3 regions of the Streptomyces sp. NPDC005281 genome follow, and region 3 is predicted to be linked to each of the others. Evidence: riboswitches for the same ligand, from Rfam matches in the RefSeq annotation. Region 3 holds a riboswitch; each other region holds the start of a gene.

Region 1 (9,657 bases), on a different contig from region 3:
CCGGTTGAATCTGAGTCCGTCAAACCGGAGCTGGTTCAGCGGGAACCTTCGGCTGGTTGCCGGACACGTACAGAGCATGGAACTGAACGACGCTGGTCCCGCCGTACCGGTCGGAGGCATATCTGACCGAGAACTGTGGGCGAGGGCCGTCGACGGCGACCGGGAGGCGTTCGGTCGGGTCTTCGACCGTCACGGGAAGACCGTCTACAACCACCTGTTCCGGCGGACGACCGACCGGTCCGAGGCCGAAGACCTCACGTCGACCGTGTTCTTGCATGCCTGGCGTCGGCGATCGGAGACGGTGCTGGACCGCGACTCGGCTCTGCCGTGGTTGCTGGGCATCGCCGACCGCCTGCTGTCGAACACCAGGCGGCGGCTGAGGCGGGCCGAGGCGTTGCTGCGCCGGCTCGTCTCGCACGACGAGTCGGTGGGCGACCACGCGGACCGCGTCGCCGTCCTGGTCGACGACGAGCGTCGTATGTCGGTGCGGGACGACGACCCCGATCGACGCTGGGACCGTCGCCAAGATCCTGTTCTCCTGCCTGGGCTCGGATGCCTCGAGCTACCACGCGGTGGTCGCGGCCCGCGCTCCCATCGCCTCGCAGGACGGGGACGGTGTGGTCATCGCCGTCAACTCCGCCGATCAGTAAGCGCAATGCGAGTCAAAGGGCGACAAGGGCAACAGCCAGGATTCCCCGCCCACGTTCATCAACAATCGCCTGTGGGGCACCGGTCATACGATCGAGTATTTCGACTCCATTCGCGAGTCCACCGGCAAGGGGCGATATCTAGGGTTGGGCGCCGGGCACTACACATCCAACATTGCCAAGATCGCCATCAGCTACGGCGACAATCCGAAGCAGTACCCGGCGGTCATGGCCGGCGGCGCGTTCGTCTACGCGGCGGCTCTCTCCGTCGACAACCCCGGCTCGCACTATGCGGGCCCGAGTCCCTACGTCCACGCCTACAACGCATCCGGTGAGGAAATCTACAATCAGGAGAAGGGCCCGCAGTTCACCGATAACCAGTAATCGGCCATTCGGCTGACCTTATTGCTGCCCGGCGAAGTCGAAGGACTACGCGCCAGTCTCGCCGGCGCGGAGGATGAGCTCGCCCAGATCGACAGGCGTTCCCGCAAGCAAACGGTCGTCGGTCTCGGTATGCCTACGGCCTGGAGCGAAGATCGTTGAGTGCCGGTGCAGATCGGGCGGACGCCGGTGCTCTCGGCAGCAACTGGCGCGAGCTGCCTGTCAACTGCTGATCCTGGTCACATCCCGCTAGCGCCGCACCCTGGGCATCCCCAGGCCGATCCACGAGATGATCTCCCGCTGGATCTCGTTGTTGCCGCCGCCGAAGGTGAAGATCACGGCTGATCGGTAGCCGCGTTCGAGTTCGCCGTGCAGGACGGCGCCGGCCGAGCCCTCCTTCAGGACGCCGGGGGCCGCGACGATCTCCATCAGCCATGCGTACGCGTCCCGACGCGCCTCGGAGCCGTACACCTTGACGGCGGAGGCGTCCTGGGGGGTGAGGGTGCCCTCCTGGACGGCGTTCACCATGCGCCAGTTGAGGAGCTTCATGGCGTCCAGCCTGGTGTGCGTGCGCGCGAGGAGGCGGCGCACCCAGGGGAGGTCGACGACGCGGCGGCCGTCGGCGAGCTTGGTCTCCATCGCCCAGCGCTGGACGTCGTGCAGGGCGCGGATGGCCATGGTCCCGTGTGCGGCGAGGGTGACGCGCTCGTGGTTGAGCTGGTTGGTGATCAGCCGCCAGCCCTTGTTCTCCTCGCCGACCCGGCGCGTGGCGGGGACGCGGATGTTCTCGTAGTAGCTCGCGGTGGTGTCGTGCGAGGCGAGCGTGTTGATGACGGTGCACGAGTAGCCGGGGTCGGAGGTCGGCACGAGGAGCATGGTGATGCCCTTGTGCGGCGGGGCGTCCGGATCGGTGCGGACCGCGAGCCACACCCAGTCGGCCGTGTCGCCGTTGGTCGTCCAGATCTTCTGGCCGTTGACCGTGTAGTGACCGGTCTCCTCGTCGCCCTCGCGTACGGCCCTGGTCCTGAGCGCCGCGAGATCCGTCCCGGCGTCGGGCTCGCTGTAGCCGATCGCGAAGTCGATCTCGCCGGAGAGGACCTTCGGCAGGAAGTAGGACTTCTGCTCCTCGGTGCCGAACCGCATGATCGTCGGCCCCACCGTGCTGAGCGCCATCAGCGGCAGTGGCACCCCGGCCTGGGCCGCCTCGTCGAAGAAGATGAACTGCTCCATCGGGCCGAGGCCCTGCCCGCCGTACTCCTCGGGCCAGCCGACCCCGAGCCGGCCGTCCGCGCCGAGCCGCCTGATCGTCTCGCGGTAGAAGCGCTTCTGCGCCGCCGGATCGGCGTAGCGGGCGTAGGCGTTGTCCGGAACCAACTCGGCGAAGTAGACCCGCAGTTCGGTCCGCAACCGCTGCTGCTCCGGCGTGTATTCGAGATGCACGGCGCCTCCTGGATCCCCGGGCCCGACCTGACGGCGCACACCGTAGAACGTGTTCCAGAAATTGGGAATGGCGATGACGCCGACGACACGGACGCCGGGGCGCCCCCGCGCATGCGACGGGGGCGGTGCCCGGCCTTCCGGGCACCGCCCCCGTCGTACGGACCGGGGCTTCCCGGCCGTCGCGCAATATCGTGGCTCGTACGTTCCCCGTCGCCGTCAGTGGCAGGGGAAGCCGAGCAGGTGCCGTGCGTCGTGGACCCATTCGTGGACGTTCTCGCCGGAGACGAGGGAGGTGGCGCCCTGTTCGGCGCCGACGAAGTAGAGCAGGACCAGCATCAGGATGCCGAAGAACGCCGCCCAGGGGACGATCGCACCGATCGGCAGCTTGGCGGGAACGGCGGCGGGGGTGACGGTCGGCTGAGCGACGGACTGCGCCATGGGGCAGAACCTCCTGGGGAACTCGCGTCCCATCTCGGTGGTGCACAGGACGACGGTCACGGGTCTGACTTGCCCGCGTCCGTCACCCCTGGCCGGGGTGACATGTGCCGGGCTTACAGTGGCGCGACCGTGCCGGACTTCCACCGGGCTTCCGCCGAACCGTCGTCAATATCCACGTGACCGTACCGCGAAGCCGCAGCCCGGCCAAGGGCGCACGGCCCCCTGCACTTTGTGCGCCCCACAGTTCGTGAAGCACAGTGGAGGAGGGCAACCGTCCTGATGGGGCAGGGATTCGCCTTCCGTCGGGGGCGACGACTCCGGACGGATCCGCACCCTCGGCCGGAGGCCAAGACTCCAGTAAGGGGCCATGATTCCGGTCGGAGGCGCGATTCCGGTCGGGGGGCCGCGACGCACGACCACCCGGTCCGATGAACACGAACCGGGTCCACGACACATGAGAGTGATGGCATGACCAGCCGAGTGACCTTGATCTCCGCGGCGATCAGCGAGGCGCTGCGCGAGGCCCGCTTCGACGACGGGAGCCCGGTGGACACTTCGGGCCTGCGGGCCGCCCGGACGGCGGCCGAGGCGGGTGCCGTTCCCGCCGGCGGGCGGCTGTGGGTCTCCCCCACCCTGCGGTGCCGGCAGACCGCCGAGGCACTCGGACTCGAAGGCGGCTCCGAAGCAACGGAGTTGGCGCCTCTCGATGTGGGCCGCTGGCGCGGGGCGACGCTGGCCGAGGTGAGCGCGAAGGAACCGGAGGCGGTGGCGCGGTGGCTCGCCGACCCCGCGTCGGCGCCGCACGACGGCGAGTCGGTCCGGACGTTCTGCGACCGGGTGGCGGAACGCCTCGACGCGGCGGCCGGGTTCGACGGCCGGACCGTCGCCGTGGTGGAGCCCGAGGTCGTACGGGCCCTGGTGGTACGGGTGCTGGGGGCGCCGGAGCCGGCGTTCTGGCGCGTGGACGTGCCGCCGCTCACCGTCACCGAGTTGAGCGGGCGCGCCGGACGCTGGAACGTCCGCGCCGGACGCCCGCTCGCCTGACCGGCCCGCGCCCGGCTCCGTGCGGCCTCACCTCAGCGTGGCGATGAAGTCCACGCACGACCGGGCGCAGTCACGGCATCTCCGCGCGGCGGCCTCCGCCCCGGGGCAGCCGTCGAAAGCCTCGGCGCACTCCAGGCAGACGTCCCGGCACCATTCCAGCTGGGCACGGACTTCCCGTTCGCTCTGCCCCTGCTGGCGGGACAGAACATGGCAGGTCGCCTCGCACACCTCCGCGCACAGAATGCCCGAACGCCGCGCGGATTCCTGCTCCTTCGGCCCGTCGGGGTCCATGAGGCTCGCGCGCAACGCGGCGGTCCGGGCGCAGTCGGTACAGGCCTGGGCGCAGGCGAAGCGGTCCTCCAGGTACCGGAAGAGCTCCTGTTGTGAAGTCGTCGTCACAACAGGCGGGTAGCCGGAGGGAGTCGGTTCAAACCGCCCGAGCCGGCACCCTCACGCTCCGGCCGCCTCGCGCGAGATCTGCTCGAACTGCGCCCCCATCGCCTCGGAGAGCGCCTGCGCCGCCGACAACGGACGCACCATCACCGTGAATTCGTCGATGAGACCGTCCTCGTCGAAGTGCAGGAAGTCGCAGCCGTTGATCTCCTTGTCGCCCACCTTGGCCGTGAAGACCAGCGCGTGGTCGCGGCCGTCGGCGCCGGCGATCTCGCGGACGTAGCGGAAGTCACTGAAGACGCGCCAGACGCCACGCAGGATGGCCGCGGTGATCGGCTTGCCCGGGTACGGCTTGAAGGCGACGGGGCTGGTGAACACGACGTCGTCGGCCAGCAGTTCCTCGACGGCGCCGAGGTCTCCGGCCTCCACGGCCTTGCGGAAGGAGTTCATCGCGTTCACCACTCTACTCATACTCAATTAATTGATTAGGTGCGGATAAGATTAGTCCTGCGAGGGGAGGCCGTCTAGCCTTGCGGGATGGCATTGCGCAACGCGGTACTGGCCACGCTCCTGGAGGGCGAGGCCTCGGGCTACGACCTGGCCAAGGGGTTCGACGCCTCCGTGGCCAACTTCTGGATGGCGACCCCGCAGCAGTTGTACCGGGAGCTCGACCGGATGGAGTCCGAGGGGCTCATCGAGGCCCGGCTCGTGCGGCAGGAGCGCCGGCCCAACAAGCGGGTCTTCTCACTGACGGCGGCCGGGCTCGAAACCCTGGCCTCCTTCACCTCCGGGTCCGCGAAACCCACCGCGATCCGCGACGAGCTGATGGTCAAGGTGTACGCACTCGACATCGGGGACGCCGACGCCGTCCGGGTGGCGATCGTCGAGCGGCTGGAATGGTCGCGCGCGAAGCTGGCGCACTACGAGCGGATCGGCGCCCGGCTGTTCGACGGGCGCACCGAGGAGGAGTACCTCGCCGGGGCCGAGCGGGTCGGCCCGTATCTCACTCTCCTGGGGGGACGCGCCTTCGAGCAGGCGATCATCGACTGGGCGGAGCGGGCCCTGCGGATCCTGGAACAGCGGTCGTCCGTCGCCCCCTGACGGTGGCGCGCTCGCATTAGCCTGGTCGCGGGGCGGGACCCGGTTCCCGTTCCGGTCCCGATCCCGGTCCCGGCTCCGGCTCCATCGGTCTCGTCGGTCCGGGACGGCTCGGGGCGGCTCGGGGCCGCTTTGGGCGGCTCGGCTCGGCTTGAAGGAGGGCGATCGTGGTGCGTGCGCTCGGTGTCGCTGTCGTGGGGTTCGGCTGGATGGGACGGGTGCACACGCAGGCGTACGCTCGCGTTCCGCACCACTTCCCGCGGCTCCCCCTGCGTCCCGAACCGATCACCGTCGCCGACGAGGTGCCCGGCCGGGCCGAGGAGGCCGCCGCGCGGTACGGGTTCGCCGCCGCCGTCCGTGACTGGCGGGAGATCGCCGCCGACCCTCGTGTCGAGGCCGTGAGCATCACCGCGCCGAACTTCCTGCACCGTGAGATCGGTGTGGCCATGGCGGCTGCCGGCAAGCACATCTGGATCGAGAAGCCGGTGGGGCTGACCGCCGACGACGCCCGGGCCGTGTCGGGCGCGGTCGCCGAGGCCGGAGTACGGGGCACGGTCGGCTTCAACTACCGGGGCGCACCGGCCGTCGTGGCGGCCCGCGAGCTGATCGCCTCCGGTGACATCGGTGGCGTCACCCATGTGCGCATCCGCCTGTTCAGCGACTACGCGGCCGATCCCGAGGGCGCGCTGACCTGGCGCTTCGAACGGGAGCGGGGCGGCAGCGGTGTCCTCGGCGACCTGGCCTCGCACGGCGTCGACCTGGCCCGTTTCCTGGTGGGCGAGATCGAGGCGCTGATGGCGGACACCGCGGTCTTCGTGTCCCTGCGGGCCCGGCCGGCCGGTGCGACCTCGGGACACGAGCGCGCGGCGGGCGGCGAGCCGGCGCCCGTCGAGAACGAGGACTACGTCAGCTGTCTCCTGCGCTTCGTCTCCGGTGCGCGCGGTGTTCTGGAGGCGTGCCGGGTCTCGGTGGGCGAGCAGAACAACTACGGGTTCGAGGTCCACGGCACCAAGGGGGCGGTGTTCTGGGACTTCCGCCGGATGGGTGAGCTGGGTGTGAGCCGGGGTTCGACGTACCGGGACCAGCCGGTCAGCACCGTGTTCGTCGGTCCGGGGGCCGGGGATTACGCCGCCTTCCAGCCGGGCGCGGCGAACAGCATGGGCTACGACGATCTCAAGGTCGTCGAGGCGCACACCTTTCTGCGGTCGATCGCGGACGGCAGGCCGTACGGCGCGACCCTGGTCGACGCGGTCCGCAGCGCTACGGCGCTGGACGCGATGGGGCGCTCGGCGGCGTCGGGCACGTGGGTGCCACTCGAGGCATAGCCGTACGTCTGGTTCGCGCCGCGCTCGGTGCCGGTCCGGTGGTGGGTCGGGGCCGTGCCGGTACATCCGCCCGTCGCCGTTGGATCAGACGTCGGCGAGATGGGAAACGCTGCTCGATCCGGGCGTAGGCGACGGGCATGTGATGTACCGGCACGGCCCCTTCCGCCGGATGCCGGGTGCGGGGGGACTGTGGCTTGGGTGGGGTCCCTCACGGGTGTGAGATTCGGGCCCTCCGGCCCGGCCTTCACCTGCGGCGTGAATTTCAGCCCCTTGGGCCCGGCATTCGCCTGCGGCGTGAGTTCCAGCCTCTCCGGCTGCGTGTTTTCAGCCCCTCCGACGTTTGAGGAGCGGGGTCCGGGGCGGAGCCCCGGGTACGGGAAGGGTAGGGGCGGAGGGGGCGAAAGAACGGGGTGGGTGCCGCCGGACAAGAGGTGCACGGGGCCTCAAGTCCGGTACAGCACAAGGTGGTTGGTTGACGTCCTGGTCCATTTCGTATGCGTGATGCGTCTGATGCTGGGGATGTAGGGGAGGAGACACACAGACCCCGGCCGCACAGTGAGGTGCTGGACTGATGGATCGCACGTTCCCGCCCCGTTCCCGCAGAATCGCCCCCCTCGTGGCCCTGACGGCGGCGTCGTTACTGCTCGCCGCAGGCTGCTCCAGCAGCTCGGGCGGCAAGAAGGCCGACGAGAGCGGGGCCGGCGGCACCGCAGGCAAGGCGAACACACCGCAGATGACGGTCGCCCTGGTCACCCACCAGGCGCCCGGCGACACGTTCTGGGACATCGTCCACAAGGGCGCCGCGGCCGCGGCCGCCAAGGACAACATCAGGCTCGTCTACGCGCACGACCCGAACGCGGGCGACCAGGCCAACCTGGTGCAGAACGCGATCGACCAGAAGGTCGACGGCATCGCCGTCACCCTGGCCAAGCCCGGCGCCATGAAGGACGCCATCAGCAAGGCGACTTCGGCAGGCATACCGGTCGTGGGGCTCAACTCCGGTCTGAGCGACTGGAAGAAGCTGGGCCTGATGGAGTTCTTCGGCCAGGACGAGACCGTCGCGGGCGAGGCACTCGGGAAAAAGCTGAACGCGGAGGGCGCCAAGAAGGCCGTCTGTGTGATCCAGGAACAGGGCAACGTCGGCCTCACCCAGCGGTGTGACGGCATGAAGAAGACGTTCAGCGGGACCACGGAGAACCTGTACGTCAACGGCACCGACATGCCGTCCGTGAAGTCCACGATCACCGCGAAGCTCAAGCAGGACCCCGCGATCGACTACGTCGTCGCGCTCGGCGCCCCGTACGCCCTGACCTCGGTGCAGTCGGTGAGTGACGCCGACAGCAAGGCCAAGATCGCCACGTTCGACCTCAACAAGGAACTGACCGGCGCCATCAGCAAGGGCACCATCCAGTTCGCCGTGGACCAGCAGCCGTACCTCCAGGGCTACTTGGCGATCGACTCGCTGTGGCTCTACAAGAACAACGGCAACTACAGCGGCGGCGGCGAGCAGCCGGTGCTCACCGGTCCGGCGTTCGTGGACAAGAGCAACGTCGACACCGTCGCCGCGTTCGCCGCGAAGGGCACCCGGTGATGAGCACGGCCGGGCCGACGGCGACCGCGCCGCCGGCCCCCGGCCCCGGGACGGCCGTCGGGCGGACCGCACGGCGGCCCCTGGCTCTGCGGCTGCTCGCCCGGCCGGAGGTCGGGGTGTTCCTCGGCGCCGCCGCCGTGTTCGTCTTCTTCCTGATCGCGGCGCCGTCGCTGCGCTCCGGCAGTTCGATGGCGACCGTGCTCTACCAGTCGTCGACGATCGGCCTCATGGCCCTGCCCGTGGCCCTGCTGATGATCGGCGGCGAGTTCGACCTGTCCGCCGGTGTCGCGGTGATCACCTCGGCGCTGACGGCGAGCATGCTCAGCTACCAGCTCACCATGAACGTCTGGGCCGGTGTCGTCGTCGCGCTCGTCCTCTCCCTCGCGATCGGCGCGTTCAACGGCTGGATGATGGTCCGCACCGGGCTGCCGAGCTTTCTGGTGACGCTCGGGACCTTCCTGATCCTGCAAGGCGTGAACCTCGCCGTCACGAAACTGGTCACCGACAACGTCGCCACCGACGACATCAGCGACATGGACGGTTTCGGCCAGGCGAAGAGAGTCTTCGCCTCGTCGTTCGACGTCGGCGGCGTCCAGGTGAAGATCACGGTCGTGTGGTGGCTCGTCTTCGCGGCGCTCGCCACCTGGGTGCTGCTGCGCACCAAGTACGGCAACTGGGTCTTCGCGGTCGGCGGCGACCAGGACAGCGCCCGCGCGGTCGGCGTACCGGTGACCTTCACCAAGATCACGCTGTTCATGGCGGTCGGCTTCGGCGCCTGGTTCGTCGGCATGCACGAGTTGTTCTCGTTCAACACGGTGCAGTCGGGCGAGGGCGTCGGCCAGGAGCTCATCTACATCGCCGCGTCGGTGATCGGCGGCTGCCTGCTCACCGGCGGGTACGGATCCGCGATCGGCCCCGTCTTCGGCGCCTTCATGTTCGGCATGGTGAACCAGGGCATCGTCTACGCCGGCTGGAACCCCGACTGGTTCAAGGCCTTCCTCGGCGTGATGCTGCTCGGCGCCACGCTCGTCAATCTGTGGGTCCGCCGCACGGCGACCCGGAGGTGAACCGACCCATGGCAGACAACGGATCCGGAAGCACGGGCGTCCCCACCCCGGGCGCGCCGCCCGGGCACGACGGCGCCGCGATCGTCGAACTGCGCGGCGTGGGAAAGTCGTACGGCAACATCCGCGCCCTGCACGACGTCTCCCTCGTCGTCCGTCCCGGCCGGGTGACTTGCGTCCTCGGTGACAACGGCGCCGGGAAGTCCACTCTCATCAAGATCATCTCGGGGCTGCAC
Region 2 (9,657 bases), on a different contig from region 3:
CGCTTCACCAGAGAAAGGACGCGGAATGTTCGGGAACTACCTGATAGGTCTTCGTGAGGGGCTGGAGGCGAGTCTTGTCGTCTGCATCCTCGTCGCCTACCTCGTCAAGACCGGCAACCGGCGCCAACTCCTGCCCGTGTGGGCCGGAGTCGGCATCGCGGTGGCACTCTCCCTCGCCTTCGGCGCCCTGTTGCAGTTCGGCTCCTCCACCCTCACCTTCCAGGCCAAGGAAGCGCTCGGTGGCAGCCTGTCCATACTGTCCGTGGCCCTGGTCACCTGGATGGTGTTCTGGATGCGGCGCACCGCACGCCACCTCAAGAGCGAACTGCACGGCAAGCTGGATGCCGCCCTGGCCATCGGTACCGGCGCCCTCGTCCTGACCTCCCTGCTGGCTGTCGGCCGCGAGGGACTGGAGACGTCGCTCTTCATCTGGACCGCGGTCCAGGCCACAGGCGACGGCATTCGCCCCCTTGTCGGAGCCCTACTGGGACTGGCAACCTCCGTCGTCCTCGGCTGGCTCTTCTACCGGGGCGCACTGAAGATCAATCTGGCCAAGTTCTTCCGCTGGACGGGTGCCATGCTCGTCGTCGTCGCCGCGGGCGTTCTCGCCTACGGCATCCACGATTTGCAGGAGGCCGATTTCCTGCCGGGCCTGCGTACTCTCGCGTTCGACATCAGCACGACCATCCCTCCGGACTCCTGGTACGGCACTCTCCTCAAGGGCGTGTTCAACTTCCAGCCCGACCCCACGGTCCTTCAGATCGTCGTGTGGACCGCGTACGTCGTGCCGGTGATGGTCTTCTTCCTCGCTCCCGAACGCCCGAAGCGGCCCGCCCGCGCAGTCGGTGGTACCCAGGCGGCCGCGCGGTAGCGGAACCAGGACACCGGCACGAACGCGTGCGACGGGAGGGGCGGTGTACGAGCCGAAGGGAGCCGGACCGGTGGCGGACCCGGATCCGCTGACACCGGGCCGGGTCATCGCCTGGCTGAAGGACCGCAGCGCCGTCGAACACGTGGTTCAGGCGTCGCTGGGCGGCCCGCCGAGCGAACGCGATGCCACCCTGGCACGCATGGCGGACGTACTCCAGGCGACAGCTCAGGGCCTCGGGCCCGGGGCCGCAGCGGTGTGGGCCGGTGTTCCCGAATTCGTCCTGCAAGGCTGGATCGACAAGGACCCGGCCTTCGCCGCGGCCCTGGGGGCGGCCGCGGCGCTGGCGGGCGCGCACGGACTGAGGCAGGGCGGGAAGGCGACACCGGCCATGGTGCGGGTCCTGCTGGTCGCGATGAGCAATGGCGCCACGAAACTCGAAGCCGTCAAACTGTCGGGCTTCCAGGTCAATCGCCTGCGTGCACTGGTCAAGGCATCATCCACGCTGAAGGCCCTGTTGGAAACGGCACGCCGGGTCCGGCCACTCCCCGCACGTGAGGCCGGTGTCCGTGGCCCCGGCCAACCCCGCCGTCCAGGAAGAAAGCCTCCTGAGCCGTGGGGATTCCGGCTCGTTCAGCGTCCTGCCCGGGATGATCCTCGTGACGGGGGAGAGTCCGCGTCGACCATCGCGTGAGGTCCGCTACCGTCCATAGTCGCCGACGAGGTGACCTCCGCCCTCGACGCAGGCACCGCGGCCGGCATCATGACGCTCCTCTCCGCCCTGCGCATCCAACGAGGTCTCGCGGTCGTCCTCGTCACCCACGACCAACACCTGCTCGCCGACCACACGGACGACCTTCTCGACCTCACGGCGCCCGGCCGGCCCGCGGCCACCACCGGACGAAGGGAAGGGGCGATTCTCAGCTGACTGTCCCTCCGGGTTCCTCACCCTCGAACGCCGACGGCGACACCCCGAAGAACTCGCGGGTGCCGCCCATACCGTGGGCCGAGGGTCAGCTTCCCCGTACGGCGATGGCCGCGTACTCCACGTACTCGTGCAGCCCGTAGGCCGACGCGACCGAGGCCAGAGCCGAGAACGCCACCGCCGCCGCCATCCCCACGGCACCGACCCGGCGCACGCCTGCGCCCGGTGCGACCGGCTCCGGCACAAGGAGTGCTTCGACCCGCTGCGGTACGGGCCCGCTCGTCACCGACAACAGCGGGTACCCGCCGCCGGTGTTCCGGTTCCGTGAACCGGCCAGAGCCGCCCTGGCAATGGCAGCCGCCGTTGCCTTTCGGCTGCCGACGGCGGCGGCTGCTGCTTCGTCCGCCCAACGCTCCACGTGGAATCCCAGCAGTTCCCGAAGGCTTCTCAGCGCGGGGTGGACCGTCGCGGACAGATCGACTGCGGCAACGAGCAGGTGGTGGCGTCCGGACAGATGGGCGCGCTCGTGGGCCAGCAACACCTCACGCTCGCCTGGTTTCAGGGCTCGCAGCATGCCGGCGGTCACCACGATCCGGCTGCCGCGGCCCCGGTATCCAGGAAGGGCGAAGGCGTCCGCGTCGTTCCCCGGGAGGACCAAGAGGTCCCCGTGTGCCGTTCCCTCGACGGCCACCCTCCAGGCGTGCTTGAGGACGGACCGGTACTGAAACCAGCGCCGGATCAGCAGAGCCGCCTGAACGAGCAGGACCAGAGCTGCCACGCAGGCAGCCGGTACCGCCACCGGCCACACCTCCAGCACCCTCGTGACAGGCACCCGCTCGAGTGCGGCGAGGAACGGCACGTGACACAGCCCGACCAACGCCGCGATCGTGCCGACGGCCGTGAGAAGGGTGGCGGCGGTCAAGGCCCAGCACGCCTCCCGAGGTGGCAGAACTCGGGCCAGACGGCGGGTCGCCGCCGCTGCCGCCCAGGGAAACGTGAGTGCCAGTACGACCAGGGTCAGTACGAATGTCACTCGGCTTCGTCCTCGGCCTCGGCCTCGAGAAGCAGGCGTCGCAGGATCTCCTCGTCGTTCTCGGACAAGGAGGTCACGAACCGCCTCAACACCAGGTCGCGGCGCGGCTCGCTCTCCAGCTCACGGCGCATACGCCCGGCGACCAGCCCGGCCGCGTCCTCCACCGGCTCATAGGCGAAGCCCCGGCCCGACGGCGTCCGTCGCACGGTGCCCTTTTCGTGGAGGCGGGTCAGGATGGTGGCCATCGTCGTCCTGGCCAGCCCCTTGTCGAGGGTCGCGTTGACCTGTCGCGCGGTCATCGGTTTCCCGGCCCCCCACAGCACCGCGAGCACTTCCGCGACGAGTTCTCCGTGCGGACGTCTTTCTTCTCGACCCTTGTCCGACATCCCTCTCCCGCTCTCCGGCAGTCGCCATGGTGCCGCATGCCCCCACCCCACCGGCAGCCGCATCGATGCAGGCAGGCGATGTCAGCCATGCTTAGGCATACCTAATCTACCGCCGGAGAGGGGGTGTCTGTAGCTGTCGCGGCAGGCGGGGTCACATGCCGCGGTCCGGACCGTTCCAGGGCTCGGGTCGTTCGTCGGCGGTCATGGGAAGTCGGCACAGCTGTACCGGCCGCACCGGTGCCGACCCGTCGCACGGCGTCATCGCCGCCTACGACGTCCAGGGCAGGGCGCGAGTCCCCGCCCTGGACGTCGACCGGATCAGGACGGAGAGAGCTCACCGCGCACGATACGGGCGGCCGCGACCAGGTTCTCAAGGGAGGCGCGGGTCTCCGGCCAGCCGCGGGTCTTGAGGCCGCAGTCGGGGTTGACCCACAGGCGTTCGGCAGGGATGGCCCTCAGACCGGTGCGCAGCAGTTCGGCTGCCTCTCCGGTGCTCGGAACCCGAGGGGAGTGGATGTCGTACACCCCGGGTCCGGCCTGGCGCGGGTAGCCGTGCGCGGCGAGTTCGCGGGCGACCTGCATGTGTGAGCGGGCGGCTTCGAGGCTGATGACATCGGCGTCGAGGTCGTCGATGGCCTGGACGATGTCGCCGAACTCGGCGTAGCACATGTGGGTGTGGATCTGGGTGTCCGGCCGTACCCCGCTGGTGCTGAGCCGGAACGCCTCGGTGGCCCACGTCAGGTAGGCGGGGTGGTCGGTGGCGCGCAGCGGCAGTGTCTCGCGCAGGGCGGGCTCGTCGACCTGGATGACCGAAGTCCCGGCCGCTTCCAGGTCGTTCACCTCGTCGCGCAGGGCGAGGGCGACCTGTCGGGCGGTATGGCCGAGAGGCTGGTCGTCGCGGACGAAGGACCAGGCGAGCATGGTGACGGGGCCGGTGAGCATGCCCTTGACGGGGCGGGAGGTGAGGGACTGGGCGTACGTCGTCCAACGCACCGTCATCGGCTTCGGGCGGGAGATGTCGGCGGCCAGGATCGGCGGACGGACGTAACGGGTGCCGTAGGACTGCACCCAGCCGTGTTCAGTGGTCAGGTACCCGGTCAACTGCTCGGCGAAGTACTGGACCATGTCGTTGCGTTCGGCCTCGCCGTGCACCAGGACGTCCAGCCCCGCTTTCTCCTGGAAGGAGATCACCTCGCCGATCGCGGCCTTGATGCGCTCCTCGTACGCGGCTGTGCCGATCCGGCCCGCTCGCAGATCGGCGCGGGCGGTGCGCAGTTCGCCGGTCTGTGGGAAGGAGCCGATGGTCGTGGTCGGCAGCAGGGGCAGGCCGAGGTGGGCGCGCTGGGCCGCCGTCCGTTCGGGATAGGGCTGCGAGCGGCGGGCGTCGACGTCCGTGACAGCCTCGGTGCGGGCGCGAACGGCAGGGTCACGGGTGATCGGGGAAGCGGCACGGGAGGCCAGGTCGGCGCGGTTGGAGGCGAGTTCACCGGCGATGGCGTCGGTGCCCTGGGCCAGGCCCTCGGCCAGGGTGACGATCTCGGCGGTCTTCTGCTTCGCGAAGGCGAGCCAGCGCAGGATCTGCGGCTCGATGTCCTGCTCCAGGGCCGCGTCGAGGGGCACGTGGAGCAGGGAGCAGGAGGCGGCCACGTCGACCCGGCCGGCCAGCCCGAGCAGGGTGGCGAGGGTGGACAGGGACTGCTCCAGGTCGTTGACCCAGATGTTGCGGCCGTTGACGACACCGGCGACCAACCGCTTGCCGGGCAGCCCGCCGACGGCGGCCAGGGCGTCGAGGTTGGCGGCGGCGGACTCGGTGAAGTCCAGCGCGAGCCCGTCGACGGGAGCCTTGGCCAGCACCGGCAGTGCGTCGCCGAGCCGGTCGAAGTAGGAGGCGACCAGGAGCTTCGGCCGGTCGGTGAGGGTACCGAGGTGGCGGTAGGCGCGCGAGGCGGCGCTCAGTTCGTCCGAGGTGCGGTCCTGCACAAGGGCGGGCTCGTCGAGCTGCACCCACTCGGCGCCGGCCGCGCGCAGGTCGGCGAGCACCTCGGCGTACACGGGCAGCAACCGGTCGAGGAGGCTCAGGGGGTCGAAGTCCGCGGGCACGCCCGGGGCGGGCTTGGCGAGCAGGAGGTAGGTGACGGGGCCGACGAGCACGGGGCGCGCGGTCAGTCCGAGCGCGAGGGCTTCCTTCAGCTCGGACACCTGCTTGGCGGGGTCGGCCGTGAAGACGGTGTCAGGGCCCAACTCGGGCACCAGGTAGTGGTAGTTGGTGTCGAACCACTTCGTCATCTCCAGTGGGGCCGCGTCCTGGGTGCCGCGGGCCATGGCGAAGTAGCCGTCCAAGGCGTTCGCGGCCGCGGCGGCCCGGTGGCGGGCGGGGATCGCGCCGACCATGACGGTGGTGTCGAGAACGTGGTCGTAGTAGGAGAAGTCGCCGGTGGGCACTTCGTGGATGCCGGCCGCGGCCAGCTCCCGCCAGTTTGCGCGGCGGAGTTCGGCGGCGCCGGCCCTCAGGGCGTCCGCGGTGACGCGGCCCTTCCAGTAGCCCTCGATCGCCTTCTTCAGTTCCCGGTCCGGGCCCTGGCGGGGGTAGCCGTACACGGTGGCCCGTGCGGGCGCGGCTGCGGTCCTGGTGGTCACGGAGATCTCCTTCGCGAGATGAATCCCTGAGATCCCGGGTGACGGGACGAGAGCGCGAAGAGGTGACGAACCGGACGGGGAGCGACGACGCGCGGTACAGCGCGGTCGTCCGCCTGGTATGTACGCCGACCCGCCCACGAGGTCACCGGGATTTCCGCGCACGAGTGGTTCGTACGCGGGCAACGGGCAGGTCTTCGGACTCGCGGGCACATCCTCTGGAGGGAGGACTCCTACTGGCCGTCGCTTCCCAGGCCCGGTACGTCGGACCCAGTGCGTATGACGGCGGTCGTTCCCGCTCACCGCTGCGGGGCAGTCCCGGATTCGCACCGGGTTCCCTCTTGCGACGCATCCCGCCTGGCGGACGGGGCGAACCAGCTGCATCGGTCAGCCTAGGGCCCGCTCACGGCCGCGGCGTGTCACGTCCGCCATCCGGATGGTGAGGTGGGCCACGTACCGGGCCGGTGTGAAATGGGCCGAGGGCGGGAAGCGCCGTGCGCGCGCTTCCCGCCCTCGCCCCCTGTGACGCCGCGCCGGGACCTCACCCCTGCTGCGGCTTGCGCGGGCCCCTCAGCCCGCGCCGAACCAGGCCCTCAGTCCTGGTCGTAGGTGTGGAACCCGCGGCCGGTCTTGCGGCCGAGCAGTCCCGCCTCCACCATCCGCTGGAGCAGCGGCGGCGGAGCGTGGAGAGGCTCGCGGAATACGTTGTAGAGGGACTCCGCGATCAAGGCGACGGTGTCCAGGCCGACACGCCGGACACCGCCGCTCACGACTGCTCCCGGGGCCGTCGCACGAGATGGCGGGAGTAGGCGTCCGGGGTGAAGAACAGCGGCAACTCGCCGGTCATGGCGGTGCGTTCGAAGAGTGCGCGGATGTCGTCCAGGGGCGCCCACGGGTACTGGGCCCCGAGGGCGGCGACCTCGTCGTCCAGCAGGTTCAGGACCGTCTCCCGGTCGATGACGCGGTGCCGCAGCCACTGCCAGATCTGGACGCGGGCGATCTCGGCGGTGGCCGCGTCCTCCATGAGGCCGTCCAGCGCGACGGCGCCCCGGCCGTCCAGCCAGGCGGCGAAGTAGCGCAGCGCGACCGCGACGTTCGTACGCACCCCCTCCGGCGTGGGCCGGCCGCTGATCCGGCGCACCGACAACAGGTCGTCGCGCGTCACCTCCACGTCGTCGCGGGTGCGGTCGATCTGATGCGGCCGGTCGCCGAGGACGCCGTCGAACACCTCGCGGCAGACCGGCACGAGTCCGGGGTGGGCGACCCAGGAGCCGTCGAAGCCGTCCTGCGCCTCCCGCTCCTTGTCCAGGCGGACCTCGGCGAACGCCGCCTCGTTGACGGAGGGGTCCTTCCCGGGCACGTGGGCGGCCATGCCGCCGAGAGCGTGTGCGCCCCGCTTGTGGCAGGTGCGCACGAGGAGCTCGGTGTAGGCCCGCATGAAGGGAGCGGTCATCGTCACCTTCGCCCGGTCGGGAAGCAGGAAATCGGTACGGTGCCCGAAGGTCTTGATCAGGCTGAACAAGTAGTCCCAGCGGCCCGCGTTCAACCCCGCGCCGTGCTCGCGCAGTTCGTAGAGGATCTCCTCCATCTCGAACGCGGCGGTGATCGTCTCGATGAGGACGGTGGCGCGGATCGTGTTCCGCGGGATGCCGAGCAGGTCCTGGGCGGCGACGAAGACGTCGTTCCACAGCCGGGCCTCGTAGCGGTTCTCCAGCTTCGGCAGATAGAAGTAGGGGCCGTACCCGGCATCGATCTGCCGCTGCGCGCAGTGGAAGAAGTAAAGGCCGAAGTCGACGAGCGCGGCGGGCACCGGTCGGCCGTCGTACTCCAGGTGCTCCTCGTCGAGGTGCCAGCCGCGCGGACGCACCATGATCGTTGCGAGCCGGTCGCCGAGGACGTACTCCTTGCCCTCGGCCGTGGTGAAGTCGATCCGGCGCTCGACGGCGTCGAGCAGGGTGAGCTGGCCGCCGACGATGTTGTCCCAGGTGGGGGCCGTGGCATCCTCGAAGTCGGCCATCCACACGCGGGCGCCGGAGTTGAGGGCGTTGACCGCCGTACGGCGCTCGGGCGGGCCGGTGATCTCCACCCGCCGGTCCTTCAGTCCCGGCGCGGGCGGCGGCACCCGCCAGGTGGGGTCGTCACGGACGGCCGAAGTGACCAACGGGAAGTCGAGCGGGGAGCCGCTCGCCAGCCGAAGGGCCTGCCGACGGCGCTCCTTGAGCAGGGCCTGTCTGCGCTTCCCGAAGACCGCGGCGAGATGACCGACGAAGTCGAGGGCGGCGGTGGTGAGGATCTCGTCGTGGCGGTCGCCCGGGGCAGCGAGGACACGGACGTGGTGAGTCAGGGCACTGGTGGACATCGGGTTCTCCTGCGCGAGGGAAGAGGAGGAAAGCGAGCGGGACCGGACGGGGACCGTCGTGCGGCCCCCGCTCGGCCGGGGCGCGGACCCAAGGCCGCTGTTCGCGGGCCTAGTGGAACTGCTCTTCCTCCGTGGACCCGGCCAGGGCGGTGGTGGAGGAGGCGGGGTTGACGGCGGTGGAGACGAGGTCGAAGTAGCCGGTGCCGACCTCGCGTTGGTGCCTGACGGCGGTGAAGCCCTGCGCCTGCGCGGCGAACTCGCGCTCCTGGAGGTCGACGTAGGCGGTCATGCCGTGCTCGGCGTAGCCGCGTGCGAGGTCGAACATGCCGTGGTTGAGGGAGTGGAAGCCGGCCAGCGTGATGAACTGGAAGCGGTAGCCCATCGCGCCCAGCTCGCGCTGGAACTTGGCGATCCGGTCGTCGTCGAGGGCCGCCTTCCAGTTGAAGGAGGGCGAGCAGTTGTAGGCGAGCATCTGGTCGGGGTACCGCGCGTGGACGGCCTCGGCGAACTCCCGCGCCTGGGCGAGATCCGGGGTGCCGGTCTCCACCCAGACCAGGTCCGCGTACGGGGCGTACGCCAGGCCGCGGGCGATCACCGGGGCCATGCCGTTGCGGACGTGGTAGAAGCCCTCGGCGGTGCGCTCGCCGGTGACGAACTGGGCGTCGCGCTCGTCGACGTCGCTGGTCAGCAGATTGGCGGCCAGGGCGTCGGTGCGGGCGACGACGAGCGTGGGCACGTCGGCGATGTCGGCGGCGAGACGGGCCGCGTTCAGGGTGCGGATGTGCTGCGCGGTCGGCACCAGGACCTTGCCGCCGAGGTGGCCGCACTTCTTCTCGGAGGCGAGCTGGTCCTCGTAGTGGATGCCGGCCGCGCCTGCCGCGATCATCGCCTTGGTCAGCTCGAAGGCGTTGAGCGGGCCGCCGAAGCCGGCCTCCGCGTCGGCGACGATCGGTGCCAGCCAGTCCGTGGTGTCGGTAACGCCCTCGGCGACGGCGATCTGGTCGGCCCGCAGCAGCGCGTTGTTGATCCGACGCACCACCTGGGGAACGGAGTTGACGGGGTAGAGGGACTGGTCGGGGTAGGTGTGGCCGGCCTGGTTGGCGTCGGCGGCCACCTGCCATCCGGACAGGTAGATGGCCTGGAGACCGGCCTTGACCTGCTGCACGGCCTGCCCGCCGGTCAGGGCGCCGAGCGCGTGGATGTAGTCCCGCTCGTGCAGTTGGCGCCACAGCCGCTCGGCTCCGCGCCGGGCCAGGGTGTGCTCCTCACGGACACTGCCGGACAGCCGCACCACGTCCTCCGCGCCGTACGTGCGCTCGATGCCCTGCCACCGGGGGTCGGTGGCCCAGCGCCGCGAGAGTTCCTCGGCTGCCTGCGTCCTCGCTTGTGCCATGACTGTCACCGTCTCCTCGGTCTGTGGCGTCTGCCAAGCCTCTGCCGCTTGAGCCAGAG
Region 3 (9,657 bases):
GGAGTCGGCCAGGGACTGCCCGACCTCCCAACTCAGCCTGGAGGGAATGGCCTTGGGGTCGACGGAGTAGAAGTTGCGGCCGGTCGGCAGGACGTTGACGAGTCCGCGGGTCGGTGAGCCCGACGGGCCCGCCGGGACGTAACCGCCGTTCAGGGCCTTGAGGATGTGCCCGATCTCGTCCGTCGTACGGGCGAGGCGCGGTACGACCTCGCGGCAGGCGAACTCCAATACGGCCACGGCGTCGGGCAGTTCGGTGCCGAGAACCTCACGCACGAGCGCCGGGACGGCGGCCGGGTCCCAGCCCCGCTCCTCCAGGCCGAGTGCCGCCCGGCGGCACAGCTGCTCCAGCAGGTCGATCGCGTCGGCCGCCGTGCGGGAGGGACCCTCCACGAGGTCCGTCAGCTCGACGGGCGCCTTGACCGGAGCGCCCGGCTCGGCGAGCAGCTCCTTCTCCACCAGGCCGAAGTGCCCGGCGAGAGCGGCGCGCAGACCGGGCAGCGCGTTCGCCGCACCGCCCCACACCTGCGAGGCGCGCAGCACGGCGAGCACCAGGTTCACCCGCGGTTCGGCCTCCGGGCCGCCGCCCAGGATGTGCAGGCCGTCGCGGATCTGCACGTCCTTGATCTCGCACAGATAGCCGTCGATGTGCATCACGAACGCGTCGAAGTCGCCGTCGTCCGGCTGGTCGTCGACATGCAGGTCGTGATGGAGCTCGGCGGCCTTCACGAGCGTCCAGATCTGCGCGCGGACCGCAGGGGCCTTCGTCGGGTCCAGGTCGGAGACCAGCGCGTACTCGTCGAGGAGCTGCTCCAGCTTCGCGAGGTCACCGTAGGTGTCGGCGCGGGCCATCGGCGGTACGAGGTGGTCGACGACGGTGGCGTGCCCGCGGCGCTTGGCCTGCGTGCCCTCACCGGGGTCGTTGACGATGAACGGGTAGACCAGGGGGAGTTCGCCGAGGACCGCGTCGGGTGCGCAGCCGCCGCTGAGCCCGAGTCCCTTGCCCGGCAGCCACTCCATGGTGCCGTGCTTGCCCATGTGCACGACGGCGTCCGCGCCGAAACTGTTCTCCAGCCAGCGGTAGGCGGCCATGTAGTGGTGCGACGGCGGCATGTCGGGGTCGTGGTAGATCGCGATCGGGTTCTCGCCGAAGCCGCGTGGCGGCTGGATCATCACGACGACGTTCCCGAACTCAAGGCAGGCCAGGACGATGTCGTCGCCGTCGATGTAGAGGGAGCCCGGCGGCTCGCCCCACGCCTCCAGCATGCCCGCGCGCAGGCCGGGGTCGAGCGTGTCGAACCAGGCCCGGTAGTCGGCGAGCGGCACGCGCGCCGGGGCGGCGGCGAGCTGCTCCTCGGTCAGCCACTCGACGTCGTGGCCGCCGGCGGCGATCAGCCGGTGGATCAACTCGTCCCCGTTGTCGGGGTATTCGGTCAGGGAGTAACCCGCGTCCCCGAGCGCGTCGAGGACCCGTACCGCGGAAGCGGGGGTGTCGAGGCCGACGGCGTTGCCGACCCGTGAGTGCTTGGTCGGGTAGGCGGTGAAGACGATCCCGAGCTTCTTCTCGGCGTTCGGCTTGTGCTTCAACCGGGCGTGCCGCAGGGCGATTCCGGCGACCCTGGCGGCCCGCTCGGGGTCGGCGACGTACACCGGGACGTCGTCCGGGCCCTGCTCCTTGAAGGAGAACGGCACCGTGATCAGACGGCCGTCGAACTCCGGGATCGCGACCTGCATCGCCGCGTCCATGGGGGACAGGGCCGCGTCGGACGCGTCCCAGGCGCTCTTCGACGAGGTCAGGCAGAGCCCCTGGAGCACCGGGACGTCGAGGTCGGCGAGCGCCCCGATGTCCCAGGCCTCCTCGTCGCCGCCCGCGGACGCCTTGGAGGCGTGGGTGCCGCCCGCCGCGAGGACGGTGGCGACGAGCGCGTCGGCCCGGCCGAGGATGTCGTACAGCGCCGGGTCGGCCCCGCGCAGTGAACCGCAGTACACGGCGAGGGCGTTGGCGCCGCGCGCCTCGATCGCGTCGCACAGCGTGTCCACGAACGCGGTGTTCCCGGACAGTTCGTGGGCCCGGTAGAACAGCACGCCGACGGTCGGCCGGCCTTCGACGAAGGCCCGTTCGCCGTGGACGCCGAACTCCGCGGTCCTGTGCGGCTCCTCGAACCCCTCACCCGTCAGCAGCACGGTGTCGGAGAGGAACCGGGCGAGCTCGGCCAGGTTGGCGGGGCCGCCCTCGACGAGATAGCGCAGCGCCTCCGCGACCACACCCGCGGGCGCCGACGACTCGGCCATCAGCTCGGCGTCCGGGACGGACTCACCGCCCAGCAGCACGGTCGGGATCCCGGACGCCTTCAGGAACGCCAGTCCGTCCTCCCAGGCCCGCTTTCCGCCCAGCAGCCGTACGACGGCAAGGTCCGCGCCCTCGACGAGCGCGGGGAGTTCGCCGGTGACGTCCACCCGGGTCGGATTGCCGATCCGGTAGGCGGCGCCACTGGCGCGGGCCGCCAGCAGATCCGTGTCGGCGGTCGACAACAACAACACAGTGCTCATGCGGGTGCTCCCGGTGGAATGAAGGGCAGTCCTCGTGGCGCGCCGGACTCGATGAGCCGCCACAGCGCGTCGGTGTCCGCGTGTTCCTCGATCAGGTCGCCGAGCCGGTCCAGCTGCTCCTCGCGCAGCGCCGCGAACGACGTGTCGGCCGCCGGCACGAAGCGGCGGCCCGCGGCGGCGGCCACCTCGCGCAGGAAGGCCCGCCGGAAACCGTCCGACTCCAGTGATCCGTGCCAGTGCGTGCCCCAGACGGCGCCGGCCCGGCACCCGTCCAGGCCGTGTCCCTCGCCGTCGGACATGAACGCCTCGCCGCCGGTCACCTCGGCGACCCCGTGGTGGATCTCGTATCCCTCGACGTGCTCGCCGAGGGCCGTGCCCACCGGCCGTGCCAGTGTCTTCTCCCGCGCGAACCGCACGCGTACGGGCAGGAGTCCGAGCCCGTCGACCTGACCGGCGCGGGATTCGACCTCGTCCTCGATGTGCTCCCCGAGGAGCTGGTAGCCGCCGCAGATGCCGAGGACGGGCCGCCCCTCGGCGGCCCGGCGCGCGATGGCGTCCGCGAGACCCCGCTCACGCAGCCACGCCAGCGCCTTCACCGTGCCCCGGGTGCCGGGTACCACGACCAGGTCCGCGTCGGCCAGTTCCTCGGCCCGGTCCACGAACCGCACGACGACGCCCGGTTCGGCGGCCAGCGCGTCCACGTCGGTGAAGTTGGACATCAGCGGTACCCCGCAGACGGCGACCCGCAGGACGTCCGCGCCGACGGGGGAGGAGACCGCCGACTCCCGGACCGCCCCGCGCAGCGAGACCCGCAGGCCGTCCTCCTCGTCGATGCCCAGACCGTGCTGGAAGGGCAGGACGCCGTAGGAGCGGCGCCCGGTGAGGCCGTGCAGCATGTCGAGGCCGGGTTCAAGCAGGCTGACGTCACCCCGGAACTTGTTGACGAGGAACCCGGCGACGAGCGCCTGGTCCTCGGGGGACAGCAGCGCGACCGTCCCGAAGAACGAGGCGAACACCCCGCCCCGGTCGATGTCGCCGACGACGAGCACGGGAAGGCCCGCGTTCCGCGCCACCCCCATGTTCACGATGTCGGTGCGCCGCAGATTGATCTCGGCCGGACTGCCGGCTCCTTCACAGATCACCGCGTCATACGTGCCCCGCAACTGCGCCAGACAGTCGAGGACCGTCGCCAGGAGTGCTTCCCGGTGCCCCCCGCGGAGCCGTTCCCCGGGGGACGCCCCGGCCGACGACGGCCGCTCGGCGGGTCCGGCGGTTCCGAAGAACCCGCGCGCGCTCATCTCGCCCACCGGCCTGCCCATCAGGACGACCTGGCTGGTGCGGTCGCCGCCCGGCTTGAGGAGTACGGGATTCATCAGCGCGGTCGGCTCCACGCGGGCGGCCTGCGCCTGCATGGCCTGCGCCCGCCCGATCTCGGCGCCCTCGCGCGTCACGAACGAGTTCAGCGACATGTTCTGCGCCTTGAACGGCGCGACCTTGACGCCCTGGCGCGCCAGCCACCGGCAGATCCCGGCGGTGACGACGCTCTTGCCCGCGTCGGAGGTGGTCCCTGCGATCAGCAGCCCGCCGCTCATGCGGTGCGCCCCTTCCTGGTGGACAGGGCCCGTCCGGCTCCGGCGAGCAGAACCCGTCCGGCGGCGCTCACCCCGAGCGCGAGCCAGCCGACGCGCCGGGAGAGCCGTACGGCCCGTTCGATGTCGTGGACCTCCACGGCGCGCCCCGGGCCGTTGAGCACGGGCCGGTGCTCGACCCGTCCGGCGTACGAGAGGGTGCCGCCGAGCCGTACCCCGAGCGCGCCCGCGAACGAGGCCTCCACGGGACCGGCGTTGGGGCTCGGGTGCTTTCGGGCGTCCGCCCGCCAGGCGCGTACGGCGCCGCGCGGATCAGGACCGGCCACGGCCGCGAGGACGGCGGTCAGCCGGGCACCCGGCCAGCCGGCGACGTCGTCGAGCCGGGCGGAGGCCCAGCCGTAGCGCCGGTACCTCGGGGACCTGTGGCCGACCATGGCGTCGAGCGTGTTCACGGCGCGGAAGGCGACGAGCCCGGGCACACCGCCGACGGCGCCCCAGACCAGGGCGCCCACGACGGCGTCGGAGGTGTTCTCGGCGACGGACTCGACGACGGCGCGCGCGACACCGTCGGCGTCCAGCGCCTGCGGATCGCGTCCGCACAGATGCGGCAGCCGCTCCCGGGCGACGTCGAGGTCACCGGCCGCGAGCGCGCCGCCGATCGCCCGGGCCTCGCGGCCGAGGGAGGTCCCTCCGACGACGGACCAGGTGGCGGCGGCGGTCAGGGCGACGGAGGCGGTGCGTGAGGTGCGTACGCCATGGCTCGCGAGCGCGGCGAGTCCGGTGGCGCCGCCCACGCAGAGGGCCGTGTGCAGCGCGCCCCACCCGCGGTGGTCCCGCCACAGAGTCCGCTCGACGGCAGCGGCGGCCCGCCCGAACACGGCGACCGGATGCCCACGGCGGGGATCGCCGAGCAGCAGGTCGCCGAGGAGGCCGGCGGCGGCGCCGTACGCGAAGACGCGATCGGCACGCACGGGGTCAGCCGGCCGTGGGGTGGAGCGGAACCTTCGTACTCAGCGAAACGGGCAACGGGCAGCCGCGCATGGCGATATGTCCTCACTCAGGGTGTCCACGCCCTGGTTCGACGAGACCGGCGGTGAGAGTTCCTGGCTCCCGGGGAGTTTCTTCCCCGATGACAGTGGCGGGACCGCGCCGGATTCGCACCGGCTTCCTCTCATGCCGCCGTACTTGGCTCCGGCAGTCCACCACGGGGCGAGAACGGCAGTCAACTGGCTGTTGACCTGCGGAGGGACAGTGTGCGCAGGCCCACATACGCGTGGGGTGCGGGACGGTGATCCGTCCCGCACCCCACGTGCGGTACCGCTCTGCGCAACCCGGTTCCGGGCCGCCGGGACTTTCGTCGTCCGGGCCCCGGTGCCGGGCTACTTGGTGATGATCAGGGAGATGCCGTACGCCACGGCCGCGGCGCAGGCCGCGAAGCAGACGTACGCGCCGGTGGCCGCCGCGACCGCGGAACCGCCCTGGGCCGACTCCTTCTTGGAGAGGCCGGCGACGCCGAGGGTGAAGAGGGCGACGAGGGCCACGGTCACTCCGAGGCTGACCCCGAAGACGGACCCGAGGGCTGACCAGTCGATGTTCATGCTGTTGCTTCCTTTGGGTCTCAGGCCACTCGGGACTGGGCCGACGGGTTCGCCGTGGGCTCGGCCGGAGCCGGGATGGTGGCCGTGAGGCCTTCGGCCACGGGACCTGCCGGGGGCGGGGTGACGGCGGCGATGGCCTGCGTCACCACACCGGCGGGCTCCTCGGAGTCGTTCACGTTGTTGTGGTCGATCACCTCGCGGCGCGAGCGGCGCCAGATCGCGAAGCTGGAGCCCACCAGGAAGACCGCGACGAGGGCGGTGCCCCAGGCGCCGAAACCGGTCACCCATTCGGCGCCCGCGCCGACCAGGGCCGCGGCGGGCAGCGTGAGGACCCAGGCGACGACCATGCGGGTGGCGGTGGACCAGCGGACCACACCGCCCTTGCGGCCGAGGCCCGCGCCCATCACGGAACCGGAGACGGAGTGCGTGGTGGAGAGGGAGAAGCCGATGTGCGAGGAGGCCAGGATGACCGTGGCCGCGCTGGTCTGGGCGGCGAAGCCCTGCTGCGGCTGGAGGTCGGTCAGGCCCTTGCCCATCGTGCGGATGATGCGCCAGCCGCCCAGGAAGGTGCCGAGCGCGATCGCGACACCGGCCGAGAGGATGACCCAGACCGGCGGGTTCGAGTCGGGAGCGACGGCGCCACCGGCGACCAGGGCCAGGGTGATGATGCCCATCGTCTTCTGCGCGTCGTTGGTGCCGTGGGCCAGCGAGACGAGGCCCGCGGAGGCTATCTGGCCGGCGCGGTAACCCTTCTTGGTGGCCTTGGTGTCGGCGTCACCACTGAGCTTGTACGACAGCCGGGTGGCGACCAGGGCGGCCAGACCGGCGACGACCGGGGCCGCGACGGCGGGCAGGAGCACCTTGCCGACCAGGACGTCCCCGTGCACCGCGCCGGTACCGGCGGAGGCGATGGTGGCGCCGACCAGGCCGCCCATGAGGGCGTGAGAGGAGCTGGACGGGAGTCCGACCAGCCACGTCACCAGGTTCCAGAGGATCGCGCCGACGAGCGCGGCGAAGATCACCTCCGGCCGGATGCCTGTCTCGTCGACGAGGCCTTTGGAGATCGTGTTGGCGACCTCGACGGAGAGAAAGGCGCCGACAAGGTTGAGGGCGGCAGACATCGCCACCGCGACCTTGGGCTTGAGCGCGCCGGTCGAGATGGTGGTGGCCATCGCGTTGGCGGTGTCGTGGAAACCGTTCGTGAAATCGAACACGAGAGCGGTGACGATCACGATTCCGAGGAGGAGCGTGATGTGTTCCATTTACCCAGGCTTCTGTTGGACGTCAGTGGCAGGTGGACCGTAGGCAACCTGGGTGAACGGAAGGTGAACTGGGCGGGGCTTCATGGTGTCTCGAACGGTGGACGGTCATTCCGCTTGTGTCGAGGGCCGGTTCGGCGGGTTCGAACGGATGCGGAATTCCGTGCTCCGCTTGGGGTCCGCGCGTCGGGTTCGCGGTTCGGGTCGCGGCGGGTTTGGACGACGAGATCCCCGTCACGCCCAGGCTGTAGCCGTCGTCACGCCGCCCGGGGGCCCGGAAGGGTCGCCCCGTCGGCGGTGCCGGAGCGCCGGCGGGGTCGTGATGGGTCGACCACGGGGTGTGATCCGCGGCAAATGTCCGACCGGGGTGACGTCGGCGCCCCGTCGGTGTGACGTGATGTAAATCACATACAACCGTGGGGTCTTGGGGGCCCGGATCCGTCCCGCACCCCTCCCGAAGCCCGCCCGCACGGGTGCGCGGAGAGCCGCGACTGGCAGGATCGCGTCATGACTGAGCGGCACGGGGACGCACGGGACGGGCACGAACACCCACGGACGACGGGCGAGCACGGGGGGCGGGGCGAGCAGGGTCCGCCGGACGCGCCGGACGCCCCGGACGTCCTTCGCCCGGCCTGGGACGAGTTGGTCTCCACGGCCCGCCGCACGGTCGCCGACGGTCTGGTCGTCGGCACCTCGGGCAACGTCTCCGTCCGTGTCGGCGACACCGTCCTCGTCACGCCCACGGGCGTGCCCTACGACCGGCTGACGCCCGACGACATCGTCGGCGTCGGTCTCGACGGCCGGCAGGTGCTCGGCTCGCTGCGCCCGACCAGCGAACTGCCGATGCACCTCGCCGTGTACGGCGCGACGGAAGCGCGGGCCGTCGTCCACACCCACGCACCGCACGCGACCGCGGTCTCGCTCCTGGTCCCCGAACTCCCGCTCGTCCACTACATGGCGGCGGCCATGGGCGGCCCCGTCCGCGTCGCCCCCTACGCCGCCTACGGCACACCGGAACTGGCCGAGAACACGCTCCGGGCCCTGACCGGCCGCACCGCCTGCCTCCTCCGGAACCACGGCACCATCGCCCACGGGGCCTCTCTGGACCGGGCGTACGACCGCACGGCCCAGCTGGAATGGATGTGCCGCGTCTGGCTCCTGGCCTCCTCGGTCCCGGGCCTCACGCCCGCCCTGCTCTCACCGGAACAGCTGGCGGAAGCGGGGGAGCGGCTGAGGGGGTACGGCCAGCGACGCTGAGGCCCCACCCCACCGTGGCCCCGCCGCGCCCCATCACGCCGCACCATTCCCCACCGAGCGGCGCCCCACCACGCCGCTCCCCGACGTACCGTCCCCGGCCGCATCGCCCCCGCCGAACCGTCTGCCGACCCGCTTTTCGACGTGCCATCCCTTGCCCACGCTCTCTTCGGCGCGGCCGGCAAGTGAGCGTCGGGCGTCACCCTTGGAGGCGCTTCCGCTGGCCGATGGCCGGGTACCCCGGGAAACTGGTCGGGTGCGCACCCTAAGAGCCACGGCAGCGGCCGTCACCGTAGCCATAGCCGCGGGCGCGGCCTCCGTGGCGGCGGGCCGGTTCGCCAGCGACGCCGCGCTGAAGACGAGACCCGGCAAGCCCCTGCCCACCGAGCCCCGGCTCACCGTGCACGCCACGACGGCGGGCGGAATCACTCTCACCAGGGCCCTCGCCTCCCGGCGCCCGGGAACCTACGGCCTCGCCGGCGACGGCTCCCACGCGGTCGTCGGCCCGCTCCAGAACTCCGTGCCCCACACCGCCGACACCGTCGTACGCAGCCTGGAGCGCGTCACGCACGGATCCCTTGAGCCCGGCGACAAGGTGTGGCTCACCCCGAACCTGTACGTCGGCGACCCCGGGTCCGCCCTCGGACTCGAACACGCCGACGTCGACGTGCCCGGCGAGCTCGGCGCCCTGCCCGCCTGGTTCGTGCCCGCGGTCCGCGACACCTGGATCATCACCGTCCACGGCCTGGGTGCCACCAGGGAACACCCCATGAACCTGATGGGGTTCCTGAACGACCGGCGCTTCCCCGTCCTCGACCTCGCCTACCGGGGCGACCTCGGGGCACCCCGCCCGCCGGACGGCCTGAACCACCTCGGCGAGACCGAGTGGCGCGACCTCGACGCGGCCATCCGCTACGCCGTGCGGTTCGGCGCCGAGCGGGTCGTGCTGTACGGCTGGTCCACCGGCGCCACCATGGCCCTGCGCGCCGCCGCCCACTCCGCGCTGCGCGAGCGGATCTCCGGGCTCGTCCTCGACTCCCCGGTCCTCGACTGGGAGACCACGCTGCGCGCCCTCGCCGGCGCCCGCCACACCCCGGGCTTCCTGCTGCCGCTCGCGGTGCGCGCCGCACAGGGCCGCACCGGCGTACGCGGCGACCGCATCGCGCACGCCGCGCACCCCGACCAGGTCAAGGTGCCGACCCTGCTGGTGCACGGCCCGGACGACGGCATCGCCCCCTGGGGCGCGTCCCGCCGCCTCGCCGCCGACCGACCCGACCTCGTGACCCTGCACACCGTCCCGAACGCCCCCCACGGCGCCATGTGGAACGCCGACCCGGCGAGCTACGAAGAAGCCCTGCGCCGCTTCCTCACCCCCCTGATGTGAGCCACGGCGCCCCACACCCCCCGGCG

The links. A riboswitch is a leader RNA that binds a small molecule or an ion and turns the genes downstream of it on or off. The one in region 3 is predicted to bind cobalamin.
Region 1: linked by a shared signal. The riboswitch ahead of ABZV42_RS08290 (CbtB-domain containing protein) and the one ahead of ABZV42_RS10880 (cobalamin biosynthesis protein) in region 3 are both predicted to bind cobalamin.
Region 2: linked by a shared signal. The riboswitch ahead of metE (5-methyltetrahydropteroyltriglutamate--homocysteine S-methyltransferase) and the one ahead of ABZV42_RS10880 (cobalamin biosynthesis protein) in region 3 are both predicted to bind cobalamin.

What each region holds. Positions count from the first base shown of each region.
Region 1 is NZ_JBEXGX010000004.1:267,911-277,567, forward strand. It holds partial or broken gene ABZV42_RS08275 (sigma factor) at 77-484, shown strand; gene ABZV42_RS08280 (hypothetical protein) at 795-1,031, shown strand; gene ABZV42_RS08285 (acyl-CoA dehydrogenase family protein) at 1,278-2,468, opposite strand; gene ABZV42_RS08290 (CbtB-domain containing protein) at 2,685-2,906, opposite strand; cobalamin riboswitch at 2,944-3,105, opposite strand; gene ABZV42_RS08295 (histidine phosphatase family protein) at 3,375-3,950, shown strand; gene ABZV42_RS08300 (ferredoxin) at 3,978-4,349, opposite strand; gene ABZV42_RS08305 (nuclear transport factor 2 family protein) at 4,401-4,793, opposite strand; gene ABZV42_RS08310 (PadR family transcriptional regulator) at 4,881-5,444, shown strand; gene ABZV42_RS08315 (Gfo/Idh/MocA family oxidoreductase) at 5,609-6,766, shown strand; gene ABZV42_RS08320 (substrate-binding domain-containing protein) at 7,338-8,357, shown strand; gene ABZV42_RS08325 (ABC transporter permease) at 8,357-9,424, shown strand; gene ABZV42_RS08330 (ATP-binding cassette domain-containing protein) at 9,433-9,657, shown strand, end outside.
Region 2 is NZ_JBEXGX010000030.1:19,415-29,071, reverse strand. It holds gene efeU (iron uptake transporter permease EfeU) at 26-871, shown strand; gene ABZV42_RS32830 (hypothetical protein) at 915-1,562, shown strand; gene ABZV42_RS32825 (hypothetical protein) at 1,593-1,796, shown strand; gene ABZV42_RS32820 (M56 family metallopeptidase) at 1,882-2,826, opposite strand; gene ABZV42_RS32815 (BlaI/MecI/CopY family transcriptional regulator) at 2,823-3,212, opposite strand; gene metE (5-methyltetrahydropteroyltriglutamate--homocysteine S-methyltransferase) at 3,531-5,849, opposite strand; cobalamin riboswitch at 6,017-6,240, opposite strand; partial or broken gene ABZV42_RS32805 (3-hydroxyacyl-CoA dehydrogenase family protein) at 6,440-6,595, opposite strand; gene aceB (malate synthase A) at 6,613-8,205, opposite strand; gene aceA (isocitrate lyase) at 8,315-9,598, opposite strand.
Region 3 is NZ_JBEXGX010000006.1:61,919-71,575, reverse strand. It holds gene cobN (cobaltochelatase subunit CobN) at 1-2,547, opposite strand, end outside; gene ABZV42_RS10885 (cobyric acid synthase) at 2,544-4,139, opposite strand; gene ABZV42_RS10880 (cobalamin biosynthesis protein) at 4,136-5,107, opposite strand; cobalamin riboswitch at 5,212-5,357, opposite strand; gene ABZV42_RS10875 (hypothetical protein) at 5,516-5,734, opposite strand; gene ABZV42_RS10870 (inorganic phosphate transporter) at 5,755-6,996, opposite strand; gene ABZV42_RS10865 (class II aldolase/adducin family protein) at 7,501-8,250, shown strand; gene ABZV42_RS10860 (alpha/beta fold hydrolase) at 8,504-9,631, shown strand.